Regions from separate parts of the Stenotrophomonas sp. YJH_SMC_91 genome, predicted to be linked through region 1. Evidence: riboswitches for the same ligand, from Rfam matches in the RefSeq annotation. Region 1 holds a riboswitch; the other holds the start of a gene.
The links. A riboswitch is a leader RNA that binds a small molecule or an ion and turns the genes downstream of it on or off. The one in region 1 is predicted to bind glycine.

Region 2: another riboswitch for glycine. It lies ahead of gcvP (aminomethyl-transferring glycine dehydrogenase); the one in region 1 lies ahead of AC5P5X_RS08815 (trimeric intracellular cation channel family protein).

What each region holds. Positions count from the first base shown of each region.
Region 1 covers NZ_JCAFRT010000005.1:70,679-78,231, reverse strand. The annotation lists gene AC5P5X_RS08845 (sensor histidine kinase) at 1-271, shown strand, start outside; gene AC5P5X_RS08840 (MarR family winged helix-turn-helix transcriptional regulator) at 344-844, shown strand; gene AC5P5X_RS08835 (DNA alkylation repair protein) at 841-1,581, shown strand; gene AC5P5X_RS08830 (DUF6616 family protein) at 1,629-1,967, shown strand; gene AC5P5X_RS08825 (hypothetical protein) at 2,080-2,337, shown strand; gene AC5P5X_RS08820 (3-deoxy-7-phosphoheptulonate synthase) at 2,633-3,706, shown strand; gene AC5P5X_RS08815 (trimeric intracellular cation channel family protein) at 3,875-4,492, opposite strand; glycine riboswitch at 4,575-4,680, opposite strand; glycine riboswitch at 4,694-4,783, opposite strand; gene AC5P5X_RS08810 (GIY-YIG nuclease family protein) at 4,824-5,099, shown strand; gene AC5P5X_RS08805 (nuclear transport factor 2 family protein) at 5,171-5,602, shown strand; gene AC5P5X_RS08800 (hypothetical protein) at 5,608-6,063, shown strand; gene AC5P5X_RS08795 (NAD(P)/FAD-dependent oxidoreductase) at 6,155-7,435, opposite strand.
Region 2 covers NZ_JCAFRT010000001.1:412,117-419,669, forward strand. The annotation lists gene AC5P5X_RS01780 (VOC family protein) at 61-471, shown strand; gene gcvP (aminomethyl-transferring glycine dehydrogenase) at 565-3,432, opposite strand; glycine riboswitch at 3,495-3,597, opposite strand; gene AC5P5X_RS01790 (multidrug effflux MFS transporter) at 3,897-5,123, shown strand; gene AC5P5X_RS01795 (siderophore-interacting protein) at 5,264-6,160, shown strand; gene AC5P5X_RS01800 (hypothetical protein) at 6,229-6,621, shown strand; gene AC5P5X_RS01805 (M2 family metallopeptidase) at 7,085-7,553, opposite strand, start outside.

The DNA of each region.
Region 1 (7,553 bases):
CGGGGCGATGGAACTGCGGCTTGCCGTGGTTGAGCGAGGGGTCCAGCTGGAGGTGATGGATCGGGGCCCAGGTATCGCCGAGGGCGACCGAGTACGCCTGCTGCAACCGTTCCAGCGCAGCGAGCGTTCTCGTAGTCGCACCACCGGTGGAGCGGGACTTGGGCTGGCAGTGGCCGCCAATGTGGCGAGGCGGCACGCGGGCGAACTGCAGCTGCTGCACCGGGAGGGCGGCGGGCTGGTTGCGTGCCTGCTGCTGGGAAAGTTCACCTGATATCGGCTGTGGTTTACAGGCAGCGGCTGTTCGGCTGTATGATTAGGCGCCTAACAATATCGCGTGCGTGAGATGATCGAAGCCAAGCACCATGCCCTGATCGAGGAAGCGCAGCGACGCGGTCACGCCAACATCGCGCCGCTGCGCCTGTGTTTCCAGCTGCTCTCGCTGTCCTCGTCGATCGATCGCGACTGCGCCGCGCGGCTGGCACCGCATGGGCTCAGCGAGGGTCGCTTCATCGTGCTGTTCCTGTTGCACGGGGCCGGTGGCGCACTGCCGCCGCATGTGCTGGCCGAACGCGCCGGCGTGACCCGCGCCACCATCAGCGGCCTGCTCGACGGCCTGCAGCGCGAAGGCCTGCTGCAGCGTCGCAACGATGACGGGGATGGCCGCCGCCTGCAGATCGTGCTGACCGCACCGGGAAAGCGTTTGGCCGAATCGCTGTTCGAGCAGCACACGCAATGGATCGGTGGGCTGTTCAACGGCCTGGATGCTGATGAACAGCAGCAGCTGTCACAGCTGCTGCACAAGGTCTGGCAGCACACGGACGCCGGGCGGGAATCCGCAGCATGAGCACGGCCATTCCTGCGGAACGCCGGCAAGCACTCAACACCGGCCGCGTCCCCGCCACCCATCTGGCAGAATGCCTGGCAGTGGATTTTGCCGCGCTGCTGCAGGTGGTGGCGCCTGCGCTTGCACCGGAGGCGCTGCAACGCATGCGGGACGCCTCAGGCAAGGGCATCACGCTGCGCATGGCCCTGGCTGCGCAACTGCTGCGTGAGGCGGGGCAGGGGGCGCCTGCGCTCTGGCAGCATCACAGCTCCGATACCGTGCGCGGCTGGGCCTGCTACCTGATCGGCAGCGATGCCCGCGCAACGCTGGCAGGGAAGCTGCAGCAGATGCGCACACTGGCCGATGACCCCCATTTCGGTGTGCGCGAATGGGCGTGGCTGGCACTACGCACGGACATCGTTGCCGCACCACTGCAGGCGCTGGAGCACCTGCAACCGTGGTCACAGGAAACATCGCCGTACCTGCGCCGCTTCGCCTGCGAAGCACTGCGTCCGCGCGGTGTCTGGGCCACGCATATCGCACTGTTCAAGCAGCACCCGGAACATGCATCCGCGCTGCTGGAAGCACTGGCCGACGATCCGGAACGCTATGTGCAGGATTCGGTCGGAAACTGGCTCAACGATGCCGGCAAGACCCAGCCGCAGTGGCTGCGCCAGCTGTGTACGCGTTGGCAGCATGAGCGCCACAGCGACGCCAACGCCTACATCCGCAAACGCGCGCTGCGCTCGCTCCGGTAGTGCCGGCCGCTGGCCGGCAACCCCCGAACCCTCAAGGAAGAACCACCATGTCGCACACCTTCATCGAGCTCTACACCGCCACCCCTGCCTGGACCACACTTCCGCCCGAGCAGCGGAATGCCTTCTTCGCCCGTATCGGCGCCGGCATGCAGCAGTTCGATCCGGTCCGCATCACGCCGCTGGCGATGGGCCGCGTTGCCTCGGGCGTACCGCACGGCAGCGATGAGCAGTTCTATGCGGTCTGGCGCTGCGCAAGCCGCGAGGAGGTCGATGCGTTGATGGCCGGCATTGCCGCTACCGGCTGGCATGAGTACTTCACCACCACCCAGGCGGTAGGCGCGATGGACAGCATGGCCCAGCACCTTGCCGACCTGGCCGCCTTGTAGCGGGGCGGCAGACGCCGGCAGATCCCGGTGCTGGGCATGGGTGGCACATGCGCCTGTCACCCAGACGAGGTAAACAGGACATTGCCCATGTCCATCCGCAGGAAGGTCGATCATGCAGAGCACGCTCCAGGTCACGCTGTTCGGCCCTCTTGGCGACAGCCCGGCGTTGCAGTTGCCGGGGCTGGAGGGGCCGTCGGTGGCCATCCCGGAATCGGCCCTGCGGCGCTTGGTTTCCGATCTCTACACCGCGCGTTCCCTGCTCAACCCCGAGCAGCTGGACGAGGCCCGGCAGGAACTGGATCGCGTGCTGGAACGCTGGGCCGACATCCATGAGGGCCTGCTGCTGGACGTGGAAGTGCATGGCAAATGAGCGACGTTGCGTGGTTGCCGCCGCGTGGGCAGGGCCGGCGCGCATCTCGCTGAACCGCGTCCCCAGTTGCGGATGAAACATTTTGCACTGCGCAAAAGCTGTGCTATCAATACAACCTATGAACGCAGCCGCCACCCGCTTTTACTGGTATTACTTTCCGAAGCCACTGGCGGAGGAAGGACTGCGCTCACCCTGAAGAAAGCTTCAGACGCATTCCCGAAAGCCGCCAGCGAACCTGGCGGCTTTTTTCATGCCGCCACGCTGGGGACCCCCAACGTTCCGGAGACCTCCCCCAATGCCCCCGCACACCGACGACCTGCGTATCCGCACCATCGAACCGCTGACACCGCCTGCCCAGCTGCTGGCGATGCTGCCGTGTGACGATGAAGCCTCCGACACCGTCAGCGCCTCACGCGCGGCCCTGCACCAGATCCTGCATGGCCGTGACGACCGCTTGGCGGTGGTGGTTGGCCCATGCTCGATCCACGACCCGAAGGCCGCCATCGAGTACGCCCAGCGCCTGAAGCCGCTGCGTGACGCGCTGGCCGGGGAACTTGAAATCGTGATGCGCGTGTACTTCGAGAAGCCGCGCACCACGGTGGGCTGGAAGGGCCTGATCAACGACCCGGACCTGGATGGCAGCTTCAGGATCGACAAGGGCCTGCGCATTGCCCGTGGCCTGCTGCGCGACATCAACAAGCTGGGCCTGCCGGCCGGCGTCGAGTTCCTCGACGTGATCTCGCCGCAGTACATTGCCGATCTGGTGGCCTGGGGTGCCATTGGTGCGCGCACCACCGAAAGCCAGGTGCATCGCGAACTGGCCTCGGGACTGTCGTGCCCGGTTGGTTTCAAGAACGGCACCGATGGCAACGTAAAGATCGCCGCCGACGCGGTGGGTGCGGCCTCCAATCCGCATCACTTCCTGTCGGTCACCAAGCAGGGCGGCACCGCCATCGTGTCGACCACCGGCAACCCGGATTGCCATGTGATCCTGCGCGGCGGCAAGCAGCCGAACTACGATGCGGGCAGCGTCGCCGAGGCCTGCCAGGCGCTGGCCAAGGCCAAGCTGCCGACCCGCCTGATGATCGACGCCAGCCATGCCAACAGCCTGAAGAACCCGGACAACCAGCCGAAGGTGATCGAGGACATCGCCGTTCAGTTGGAAGACGGTGAACAGCGCATCGTCGGTGTGATGATCGAGAGCCATCTGATCGGTGGTCGCCAGGAACTGGTGGAAGGCCAACCGCTGGTCTACGGGCAGAGCATCACCGATGGCTGCATCGACTGGGACACCACCGTGACGGTGCTGGAGCGACTGGCCGCGGCCGTGCGCGCCCGTCGCGAAGTGAAGGTGTCCGAAGCCGCTTGAGTGCGGCACGTGTGTGGATGGCGGCCAGCGCCTGCGGGGGTGCGGCCGCGATCAGGGCCGGTCGGAGTTGGAGACCGGCCCATCTGCACCGGCGATGCGCCTGGCGCTGCGCATGAGCGACAGCGCCAGGTACATCGCCGGGGTGGTGCGGATTCCGCCGCGCGAACCTCAATGCACTTCGTCGTGGTACACGAACTTCGGCATTTCCCAGCGGTAGTGGATCGCCAGCAGGCGCAGCGCGAAGCCGCCGCCGAGGCAGCACAGGATCGCGGTGGCGTCGGCCACGCCCCAGTGCAGCAGCAACAGGTAGGCCGCGCCGGTCAGCAGCGCGATGATCGCGTACAGCTCCTTCTGGAAGATCAGCGGCACCTCGTTGCAGAGGATGTCGCGCAGCACGCCGCCGAACGCGCCGGTCAGCATGCCGGCGATCAGCACGATCGGCATCGCATGGCCGGCTTCGCGCGCAATCGAGCAGCCGATCAGGGTGAAGGCGATCAGGCCCAGGCCATCGAGCACCAGGAAGGTGCGGCGGAAGTGGTGCATCCAGCGCGCCACCCAGGTGGCGATCAGCGCCGCGCACACGGTGAACCCCAGGTACTCGGGATGCTTCACCCAGCCCAGCGGGTAGTGGCCGAGCAGGATGTCGCGCAGTGAACCACCACCGAGTGCGGTGACGCAGGCGATCATGACCACGCCGAACAGGTCCATGCGGCGGCGGCCGGCGGACAGCGCGCCGGTCATGGCTTCGGCGGAAATGGCGATCAGGTAGATGATGGACAGCAACATGGGGCAGGCTCCGGGCGCGGTGGGGCCGGCCATGCGCGGACGCCGCCATTGCCTGCGCAATGACGGAATGACGATGACCGGTGCCGCTCCCGCTGTCCTTTTGCCTGAGAGTTCAGCGGCATGGGCCGCGTGCCCCTTCGGCGGATCGTCCCGGGCATGCCCGGTGACCTCTCTCCAGCTCGGCGAGTCGAATGCATGGTTGGTGGGATTCCGGCCCACCGGCCTGAGCGATCATGGGAGCCTGCGCCTTCGGCGGGCGCCAGCGCGGCGCCTCTCTCCTGCATTCGGGCGCCAGTATATCCGCTGCAGTGCAGCACGGCATAATCCGGGCATGGCCCCGTCCCTCCGCCCGTGGTTCCTGTACCTGCTCGAATGCCGCGATGGCAGCTATTACGCCGGCATCAGCACCGACGTGGACGCGCGTTTCGCCGCCCACCAGGCTGGCAAGGGCGCGCGCTACACCCGGGCCCGGCCGCCGCTGCGGGTGCTGGCCGTGCGCGAGTACCCGGACCGGGCCGCCGCCTCGCGGGCCGAATGGCAGCTCAAGCAGCAGCCGCGGGAACGCAAGCTGGCCTGGCTGCAGGCGGTGGATGCCGGGTCCCTGTAGATCCATGGCATACATGGATGCCTCTGTGCCGCCATGCGATGATCGCCCAGCCCTCAGCGCTGGAGACCCGGATGTCCACCGTCGCCCTGTTGTTCGCTCTCTCCGCGTCAACCAGTCCCGCTGCCGACCCGGCCACCCTCGCGGCCATCGAAGCCACCTGCCATGACTACGTCGACGGCCAGCTGGAGGCCGACCCGCAGCGCGTCGCCCGCTCCCTGCACCCGGACCTGGCCAAGCGCGCGGTCCTCGGCGATACGCCCGACGAGCGGCTGGGCCTGCGCCGCATGTCGAAGGAAGAACTGGTCTCGTTGACAAAGCAGGGCGCACTGAAAACCCCGAAGGATCAATGGGACCGCCGCTGCACGGTGCTGGACGTGACCGGCAATGCCGCCTCGGTGCGATTGGAAACGCCGTGGTTCGTCGATTACTTCCACATGGGGCGCTTCGACCAGCGCTGGGTCATCGTCAACGCGTTGTGGTACCCGAAACCGAAGGCGAAGTGAGCACGATGCGTGCCGCCGGTAAGGCATGGGTCTCCGTCGTCGTACTGGCCGCCGGCATCGCACTGCTGCCTGGCCTGCTGTACCTGCTCGGGCTTGCCCTGGTGGGCGGTTGGCCGAAGCCAGCAGACCGTGCGCCCAGTGGTGTGGCTGCGTGCAGCAGTGAACCGCGAACAGGATTTCAGCCGATGAATCCCTGGAGTTTCGCCGCGCAGTTCTTCTACGACGACGCGATGAAGAAGAAGGTGCCAGAGGTGGAACGGGAGGCGTTCTGGATTGCCCGCCGCCATCTTTGGCGGCAGCCACGGCACGACATGCTGCGCTGGCATCTGAGCAGCACGGCACTGACGATCTGGATTACCCGCAACTGGAGTGCCGCGCAGATTGCCGACACCGCAAGGAAGGAGGACTTCTGCCGCGCATGGTCGAAACGGCGGGTGCCCGGCGGCCCGATGAAGCGGTAGATCCACGCCATGCATGGATGATGTTGACGGAGTCAGAGCCCTTTCCTGCGGAGAGGGGACGGACCGCGCGGCAGCCGGCCAGCGGCCGGCACTACCGTCGGGGTCGCCGGTCTTCCTGGTCATCACCGAAGATGATGCGCGCGCTGCGCTGGTAGCTCCAGTACGCCACGGCCCAGTTCAGCAGCACTACGATGCGGTTGCGGAAGCCGATCAGGAAGAACACGTGCGCGGCCAGCCAGAACCACCAGGCCAGCACGCCCGACAGCTGCAGGCGCCCCAGGTGCACGATCGCGGCCATGCGACCGATGGTGGCCAGGTTGCCGTAGTCGGCGTACTTGAACGGGCCGGGCTCGGGCTTGCCGTGCAGGCGTGAGCGGATCACCTCGGCCACGTATTTGCCCATCTGCTTGGCAGCGGGTGCCACGCCGGGTACCGGCTTGCCGTCGGCCTGGCTCAGTGCGGCCAGGTCACCGGCCACGAACAGCTCCGGGTGATCGGGCAGGGTCAGGTCCGGTTGCACCGGCACGCGGCCGGCGCGGTCCAGCGGCACGTCCAGCGTGCGCGCCAGCGGTGAAGCGGCCACGCCGGCGGCCCAGACCACGGTGCGGGCCGGTATGAACTGGTCACCGAGCGTAAAGCCCTGGCTGTCGATGTCGCTCACCGGGGTACCGGTCAGCACTTCCACGCCCAGCTTTTCCAGCTGGCGGCGTGCTTTCAGCGAAAGTACTTCCGGGAAGGAGGACAGCACGCGCGGGCCGGCCTCGACCAGCCGCACCTTGGCGCTGGCCGGGTCGATGTGGCGGAATTCGTTGCGCAACGTATGCCGCGCGATCTCGGCCAGGGTGCCGGCCAGTTCAACACCGGTGGGACCGCCACCGACCACCGCGAAGCTCAGCCATGCGGCCTTCTTCGCCGGGTCCGGTTCCGCCTCGGCGCGCTCGAACGCCAGCAGCAGCTTGCGGCGCAGCGCGATCGCATCGTCCAGCGTCTTCAGGCCGGGGGCATCATCGGCCCACTGGTCGTTGCCGAAGTAGGCGTGGGTGGCGCCGGTGGCCAGCAGCAGGCTGTCGTAGTCCAGCGTGCTGCCATCGGCCATGCGGATCTGCCGGGCCTGCTTGTCGATGGCGACCACTTCGCCGAGGCGGACTTCCACGTTGCGCTGGTGGCCGAGGATATGGCGCAGTGGTGCAGCGATATCCGGCGCGGACAGGCCGGCGGTGGCCACCTGGTACAGCAGCGGCTGGAACAGATGATGGTTGCGGCGGTCGACCAGGGTGATGCGTATGCGCTCGCGGGCCAGGGCACGGGTGGCCCAGAGACCGGCAAAACCGCCGCCGACAACAACCAGGTGGGGAACGCGCTCGCGACTCATCGACTCACTCCAGTGGGGGCATTGGGGGAAGCGCCTGGCATCTTCGCACGGCGACTGCCTGTCACGTCAGCGCCCGCGTGGATCGGCGATACTCGGGTTCAGGCAACCGCCCGCGAGG
Region 2 (7,553 bases), on a different contig from region 1:
CATCTGCCGTGCCATCCTGATCGTGTGGGCCGTCATCGGCCCGTCGACCGGGAGTACCGCATGCTGCGCAGTCGCCCCTTCCTGATGTTTACCGGCCAGGCCGAGGCCGCGCTGGCCCTGTACGCCGAGGCCTTCGCCGATTTCAGCCTGCTGGCAATGCAGCGCCATCCGGACGGCGCCGGTGCCGGCGTGCCCGGGCAGGTCCGACAGGCCATCTTCCTGCTCGGTGGCACCCACTACCTGTGCTTTGACAGCCTGGACGTGCACGATTTCACCTTCAGCCCGTCGATCTCGCTGTTCGTCGAGTGCTCCGGCGCCGAGCAGTTCGAGCGCGCCGCGCGCGTGCTGGGCGAGGGCGGCCACTGGCTGATGCCGGTGGGCGACTATGACTTCAGCAACCGCTACGGCTGGGTGCAGGATCGCTTCGGCGTGTCGTGGCAGTTGAGCCTGGGGCAGATGCCGGACCCGTGATCGGGATTACCGTGGATGTGGACCCTGGTCCACCCGCCCTCATGAAAACGGCCCGCTTGCGCGGGCCGTTCTCTTTACCGATGCCGCGAGGAATCAAGCCTCGACTTCATCATCCTTGTAGGCATCGACCGGGATGCAGGCGCACATCACGTTCTTGTCGCCGTACACGTTGTCGACGCGCGCCACCGGCGGCCAGTACTTGCTCTGCTTCAGGCTGGCCAGCGGGAAGGCAGCCAGTTCGCGCGGGTAGGCGTGGGTCCACTCGCTGGCGGTCACCGCGGTGGCGGTGTGCGGCGCGTTCTTCAGCGGGTTGTCCTCGCGGTCCAGGCGGCCGTCTTCGATCGCGGTGATCTCCTCGCGGATCTGGATCATCGCGTCGATGAAGCGGTCCAGCTCGTGCAGCGATTCGCTCTCGGTCGGTTCGACCATGAGCGTGCCGGCCACCGGGAAGCTCAGGGTCGGGGCGTGGAAGCCGAAGTCGATCAGGCGCTTGGCGACGTCCTCGGCGCCGATGCCGCTGGTCTTCTCCAGCGGGCGTACGTCGAGGATGCACTCGTGTGCCACCAGGCCGTTGCGGCCGGTGTACAGGGTCTTGAAGTGCGGGGCCAGGCGCTTGGCGATGTAGTTGGCGTTGAGCTGCGCGACCTGGGTGGCCTTGCGCAGGCCTTCGCGGCCCATCATCGCGATGTACATCCAGCTGATCGGCAGGATCGAGGCGCTGCCGAAGCTGGCGGCGCTGACCATGCCGACCGGGCCGTTGTCACCCAGCTTGCCCGGCAGGAACGGGGCCAGGTGTTCCTTGACCGCGCACGGGCCGACGCCCGGGCCGCCGCCGCCGTGCGGGATGCAGAAGGTCTTGTGCAGGTTCAGGTGCGAAACGTCCGAACCCCACTTGCCGGGCTTGGCCACGCCGACCAGGGCGTTCATGTTGGCGCCGTCGGTGTACACCTGGCCGCCGTGCTGGTGGATGATCTCGCAGATCTCGACCACCTCTTCCTCGAACACGCCGTGCGTGGACGGGTAGGTCATCATGATCGCGGCCAGGCGGTCGCTGTACTTCTCGGCGTTGAGGCGGATGTCTTCAACATCGACATTGCCGTTGGCATCGGTCTTGGTGACCACCACCTTCATGCCGCACATCTGCGCCGAGGCCGGGTTGGTGCCGTGCGCCGAATCGGGGATCAGGCAGATGTCGCGGTGGCCTTCGCCGCGCGAGCGGTGGTAGGCGCGGATCGCCAGCAGGCCGGCGTACTCGCCCTGTGCGCCGGAGTTCGGCTGCAGGCTGACCGCGTCGTAGCCGGTGCATTCGACCAGCATCGCTTCCAGCGTGTCGATCAGTTCCTTGTAGCCCAGCGCCTGGTCGGCCGGCACCAGCGGGTGGATCTGCGAGAACTCCGGCCAGGTCACCGGGATCATCTCGGCGGTGGCGTTGAGCTTCATGGTGCACGAACCCAGCGGGATCATCGTGCGGTCCATCGCCAGGTCCTTGTCGGCCAGCGAACGCAGGTAGCGCAGCAGTTCGTGCTCGCTGTGGTGGGTGTTGAACACCGGGTGGGTCAGGAACGCGGACTGGCGCAGCAGGCCGGCCGGCAGCGCGTCGGCGGTGCTGGCATCCAGCGCGTCGACGTCCAGCGAGGCACCGAACACCGCAGCCACGGCGACGATGTCGGCGCGGGTGGTGGTCTCGTCCAGGCTGATGCCGACCGAGTCGCTGTCGATCGCGCGCAGGTTGTAACCGGTGGCGCGTGCTTTGGCATGGATTTCATCGGCATGCACGCCGGTGACGTGCAGGGTGTCGAAGAAGTCGCCACCGACCTTCACGCCGGCATTGCGCAGCGCTGCGGCCAGGATCGAGGCCAGTCGATGGGTGCGGCGGGCAATGCGGGTGAGGCCTTCCGGGCCGTGGTAAACGGCGTACATCGAGGCCATCACCGCCAGCAGCACCTGCGCGGTACAGATGTTGGAGGTGGCCTTCTCGCGGCGGATGTGCTGTTCGCGGGTCTGCAGGGTCAGGCGGTAGGCCGGGTTGCCCTGGGCATCGATCGAAACGCCGATCAGGCGGCCCGGCATCGAGCGCTTGTAGGCGTCACGGCAGGCCATGAAGGCGGCGTGCGGGCCACCGAAGCCGAACGGCACGCCGAAACGCTGGCTGTTGCCGACCACGATGTCCGCGCCCCATTCGCCCGGGGCGGCCAGCAGGGTCAGTGCCAACAGGTCGGTGGCCACGGCCACCAGGCCGCCACGTGCGTGCACAGCGTCGACCAGCGCCTTGTAGTCGCCGACCTGGCCGAAGGTATCCGGGTACTGCAGCAGCAGGCCGAAGGCTTCCGACTCCAGCGCTTCGGCCGGGGTGCCGACGCGCAGCACGATGCCCATCGGCTCGGCGCGCGTGCGCAGCAGTTCCAGGGTCTGCGGGTGCACGGCGTCGTGCACGAAGAAGGTGTCCGACTTCGACTTGGCCGAACGCTTGGCCAGGGTCATCGCTTCGGCGGCGGCGGTGGCTTCGTCCAGCAGCGAGGCGTTGGCGATTTCCATGCCGGTCAGGTCGGCGCACAGGGTCTGGAAGTTGATCAGCGCTTCCATGCGGCCCTGCGAGATTTCCGCCTGGTACGGGGTGTAGGCGGTGTACCACGCCGGGTTTTCCAGGATGTTGCGCAGGATCACGTTCGGCGTGTGGGTACCGTAGTAACCCTGGCCGATGAAGCTGCGCAGCACGGTGTTCTTGTCGGCGATCGCACGGATCTTCGCCAGTGCCTGCACTTCGGTCATCGACTCCGGCAGTGCCAGCGGTGCCGGCGACTTGATCTTGGCCGGCACGATGGCGTCGGTCATCGCATCCAGCGACGCGTGGCCGACGACGTCGAGCATCTGCGCGATCTCGGCGTCGTTGGGGCCGATGTGGCGCTCGACGAACGCGTTGTGGTGCTCGAGCTCACGCAGGGAAGGGGTGTTCTGGGACATGGCGAAGGATCCGTCAGGAAAGGGCACACGCACGGGCACAAGCCGCCGGTCGGCGGTCTGCGGGGCGCCCCTCTGTCCTTTTGCCTGAGAGTTTAAAAGCGCGGCGGACCGCAGCTTCGTGCCCCTTCGGCGCCGGATCGAACCGGTCTCTCCAGAGTTGTGTTACGGGTGGTATCGGGCCTGAGCGATTACGGGCGTTGCGCCTTCGGCAGCGGTGTTCCGCTTCTCCCACCGTGTTGCCCGCCGATTATAGCCCGTTGCGGGCGCGGCGGCCGCCTTCGGACCTGGCGGCCGCGCCTGAATGGCCGATGGCCCGTCCGTGCGTTTTGTGCACTGCTGCATGGCATCAGGCGCATTCCCCACCTATGATGGGCGGATACCCGAATTCATCTGGCGCCGTCCCTGCTGCAGGGGACCGGCGCCCGCCGTGCGTGCCGCGCATGGCCCTGCCGGACGCCTTTCCCATGACCGCCGCTGTTGCTCCCTCCACCCGCCGCATGGCCCTGCTGCTCGCCGGCCTGGCCATGTTCGGTCCGTTCTCGATCGACACCATCTTCCCCGCGTTCCCGCAGCTGGCCCAGCGCCTGGCGGTGGACGAAGTGGCGGTGCAGCAGACCATCAGCGTGTACCTGCTGTTCTACGGCCTGATGAGCCTGGCGCACGGTCCGCTGTCCGACGCCTGGGGCCGCAAGCGGGTGATCCTCGGTGGCCTGGTGGTGTTCGTCGGCGCTTCGGTCGGCTGCGCGCTGTCCACCGACCTGACCACGCTGCTGGCGTTCCGTGCGCTGCAGGGCCTGTCAGCAGGCGTCGGCATGATCGTCGGCCGCGCGGTGATCCGCGACCTGTACCACGGCCACGATGCGCAGCGCCTGATGAGCCAGGTATCGATGCTGTTCGGCATCGCTCCGGCCATCGCACCGATCATTGGCGGCTGGATCCTGCTCAGTGGCGCCGGCTGGCCACTGATTTTCTGGTTCCTGGTGGTGTTTGCGCTGCTCCTGCTGGCGGCCACCGCACGCTACCTGCCGGAAACCCATCCGGTGGAGGCACGGGTGCCGTTGTCGCCGCGCGTGCTGCTGCGTGATTACGTGCGCATCGGTTTCAACCCGCGGTTCCTGCGCCTGGCGCTGGCCGGCAGCATCGGTTTCGGCGGCATTTTCCTGTACATCTCCTCGGCGCCGGTGTTCGTGATGCAGCACCTGCATCTGGGCGAGGGTGGTTTTGCCTGGCTGTTCATCCCCACCATCGGCGGCATGACCACCGGCTCGTTCCTGTCCGGGCGCATGGCCGGGCACACCACGCCCACCCGCCAGGTGTCCATTGGTTTCGGCCTGTGTGCGCTGTCGGTGCTGCTGAATGTCGGCTACGTGGCGCTGTCGCCGCAGTTCGTGCTGCCGTGGGCGGTGCTGCCGATCTTCCTGGGTGGCATGGGCATGGCGCTGATCTTCCCGATCCTGGCGCTGGCGGTGCTGGACATGTACCCGCACCAGCGCGGCCTGGCCTCGTCGCTGCAGGCCTTCGTGCAGCTGATGATCAGCACGGTGGTGGCCGGCGTGGTGTCGCCGCTGCTCAGCGCCAGCCCGCTGCACCTGGCGCTGGGGCAGGCCGCGTTCTTCGCCGCCGGCTTCGTGTTCTGGTACTGGGAACACCAGCGTGAACGCGCGGCACAGGCGGCCTGCACGGGCCATTGAGCAGCGCGCAGGGGTAGGGCCGGCCGCTTTGCCCGCAACGCTTGCGAAGAGGAACGACCGGACTAGGCTGGGCACTCCAGCCAGCCGGTGCGTGGATGCACGACAGCCAGCCAATCCGATGTCGTTGCATGAGGTTCCCCATGGCTGCGCAGCAGACCTACCGCCTGTTCGAGGTGGCGCTGAAGGAGCGCCGCGTTCTTTCCCCTTCCCTTGACCGCATGGTGTTCACCGGTGCCGACGTGGCGCGGATGAAGACCGAAGGCCCTGACCAGCGCATCAAGGTGTTCTTCCCCTTGCCCGGCCAGGAGGTGCCGCAGGTCCCCAGCGGTGAAGACTGGTACCCACGCTACCGGGCCCTGCCGGACGACAAGCGCCCGCCGATGCGTACCTACACCATCCGCCAGTTGCGCGCCGAGCAGGGCGAGGTCGACGTCGATTTCGTCATCCATGGCGAAACCGGCCCCGCCTCGCGCTGGGCCATGCACGCCCGCCCTGGCGACCGCGTGGTGCTGCTGGCCCCGGACGCCGACTGTGCCGGGAGCAGCGAGGGCTGGGAGTGGAAGCCACCGGCCGGTGTCGGCCAGGTGCTGCTGGTGGCCGATGAAACCGCGTTGCCTGCGGTGGCCGGCATCCTCGAGGAGCTGGCGGCCATGGTCGACCCACCGCGCACGCTGGCGCTGCTGGAGGTGGCGCAGGCCGGTGATGCGGTGCACCTGAAGGCGCCCTCCAGCGCCGAGCTGGTCTGGCTGCCGCGCGGGCAGGCCGCCTACGGACAGCGGTTGCTGCAGGCGGTCCAGGCGCGGTTGGCAGCGACCTTGGGCGTGACTGCCGGCGATGCGCTGGAGGAGATCGACGTCGATACGCAGATCCTCTGGGAGCAGGCCGATACCCGGGTGGCCGGACCGCTGTATGCCTGGGTGGCGGGCGAGGCGGGGGCCGTGATGGCGATCCGTCGCCATCTGGTGCGCGACTGCGGGCTGGACCGCCGCGCGATCACCTTCATGGGCTACTGGCGGCACGGCAAAGTGCTGGACTGAGGGGTGTGAAGCGGTGCTGCGGGCGGGGTGCGCTATCCTTGCGCCCCCCTTCGCAGCGGTACCGCACCATGTCCACCAGCTCCAAGACCCGCCGCGACCAGCGCCGTCGCCAGGAAAAGCAGGCCGCCAACAAGGCCGCCGCGCAGGCCTCGCCGGTGGAGCCGCATGCGGAACTGCGCGATGCACAGCGCACCCTGCTGGCCGGTGTCGTGCGCCGCGACGGCGAATGGGTGCTGGGCATGGATGGCCGCATTGCCGGCCACAGCGAAAGCGCCGCACAGGTGCTGGCGCTGATCATGCAGGCCGGTGAGCTGCACGAACGCAATGGCACGCCGGTGCGCCTGATGTACTCCGACGCGCTGCGCGATGCCGCACAGGCCGAAGCCAGGGAGAAGGGCCAGACCTTCGAGGAATTCAAGGCCGAGCTGGCCGCAGCGATGGCCGCGAAGAAGAACAGCTGACCGCTGTTGCGGTAGAGCCGGCCGCTGGCCGGCTGCCAGACGGATTTCCACCGTGCAGTTGCCGGCCAGCGGCCGGCACTACCGGAAAGGGACGGATTCTCGCGGACCCGCCCCTTTTCTCATTTCGCCGCCGGGGCCGCGTTGGCCTGCCAGCCGCACATCTGGCCTTTGACTGCTGTTTCGGTAGAGCCGGCCGCTGGCCGGCTGCCGGTTGGGTCTTCATCGCGTAGTTGCCGGCCAGCGGCCGGCACTACCGGAAAGGGGCGGATCCTTTCGGACCCGCCCCTTTTTTCATTTCGCCGTCGGGGCCGCGTTGGCCTGCCAGCCGCACATCTGGCCTTTGACTGCTGTTTCGGTAGAGCCGGCCGCTGGCCGGCTGCCAGATGGATTTCCACCGTGCAGTTGCCGGCCAGCGGCCGGCACTACCAGAAAGGGACGGATCCTCGCGGACCCGCCCCTTTTCTCATTTCGCCGCCGGAGCCGCGTTGGCCTGCCAGCCGCACATCTGGCCTTCGTTCTGCTGCTTCAGCCACTCGTTGACCGGGGTGAAGTACTCGATCATCGGGCCGGCATCGAGCTTGTCGGTACCGGTCAGCTCCTTCAGCGTGGCCTGCCACGGCTGGCTGGCACCCTTGCTCAGCATCGCCCAGTACTTCTGGCCGGCTTCCTTGTTGCCGTAGAAGGTGCACTCATGCAGCGGGCCCTTGTAGCCGGACGCGTCGCACAGGCCCTTGTAGAACTGGAACTGCAGGATGCGCGCCAGGAAGTAGCGGGTGTACGGAGTGTTGCCCGGCACGTGGTACTTCGCGCCCGGATCGAAGAACTCTTCGCCACGGGTGCTGGCCGGCGCCACGCCCTGGTACTTGGCCTTCAGGTCCCACCACGCCTTGTTGTAGTTGTCGGCAGTAATCGAGCCATCGAACACGCCCCAG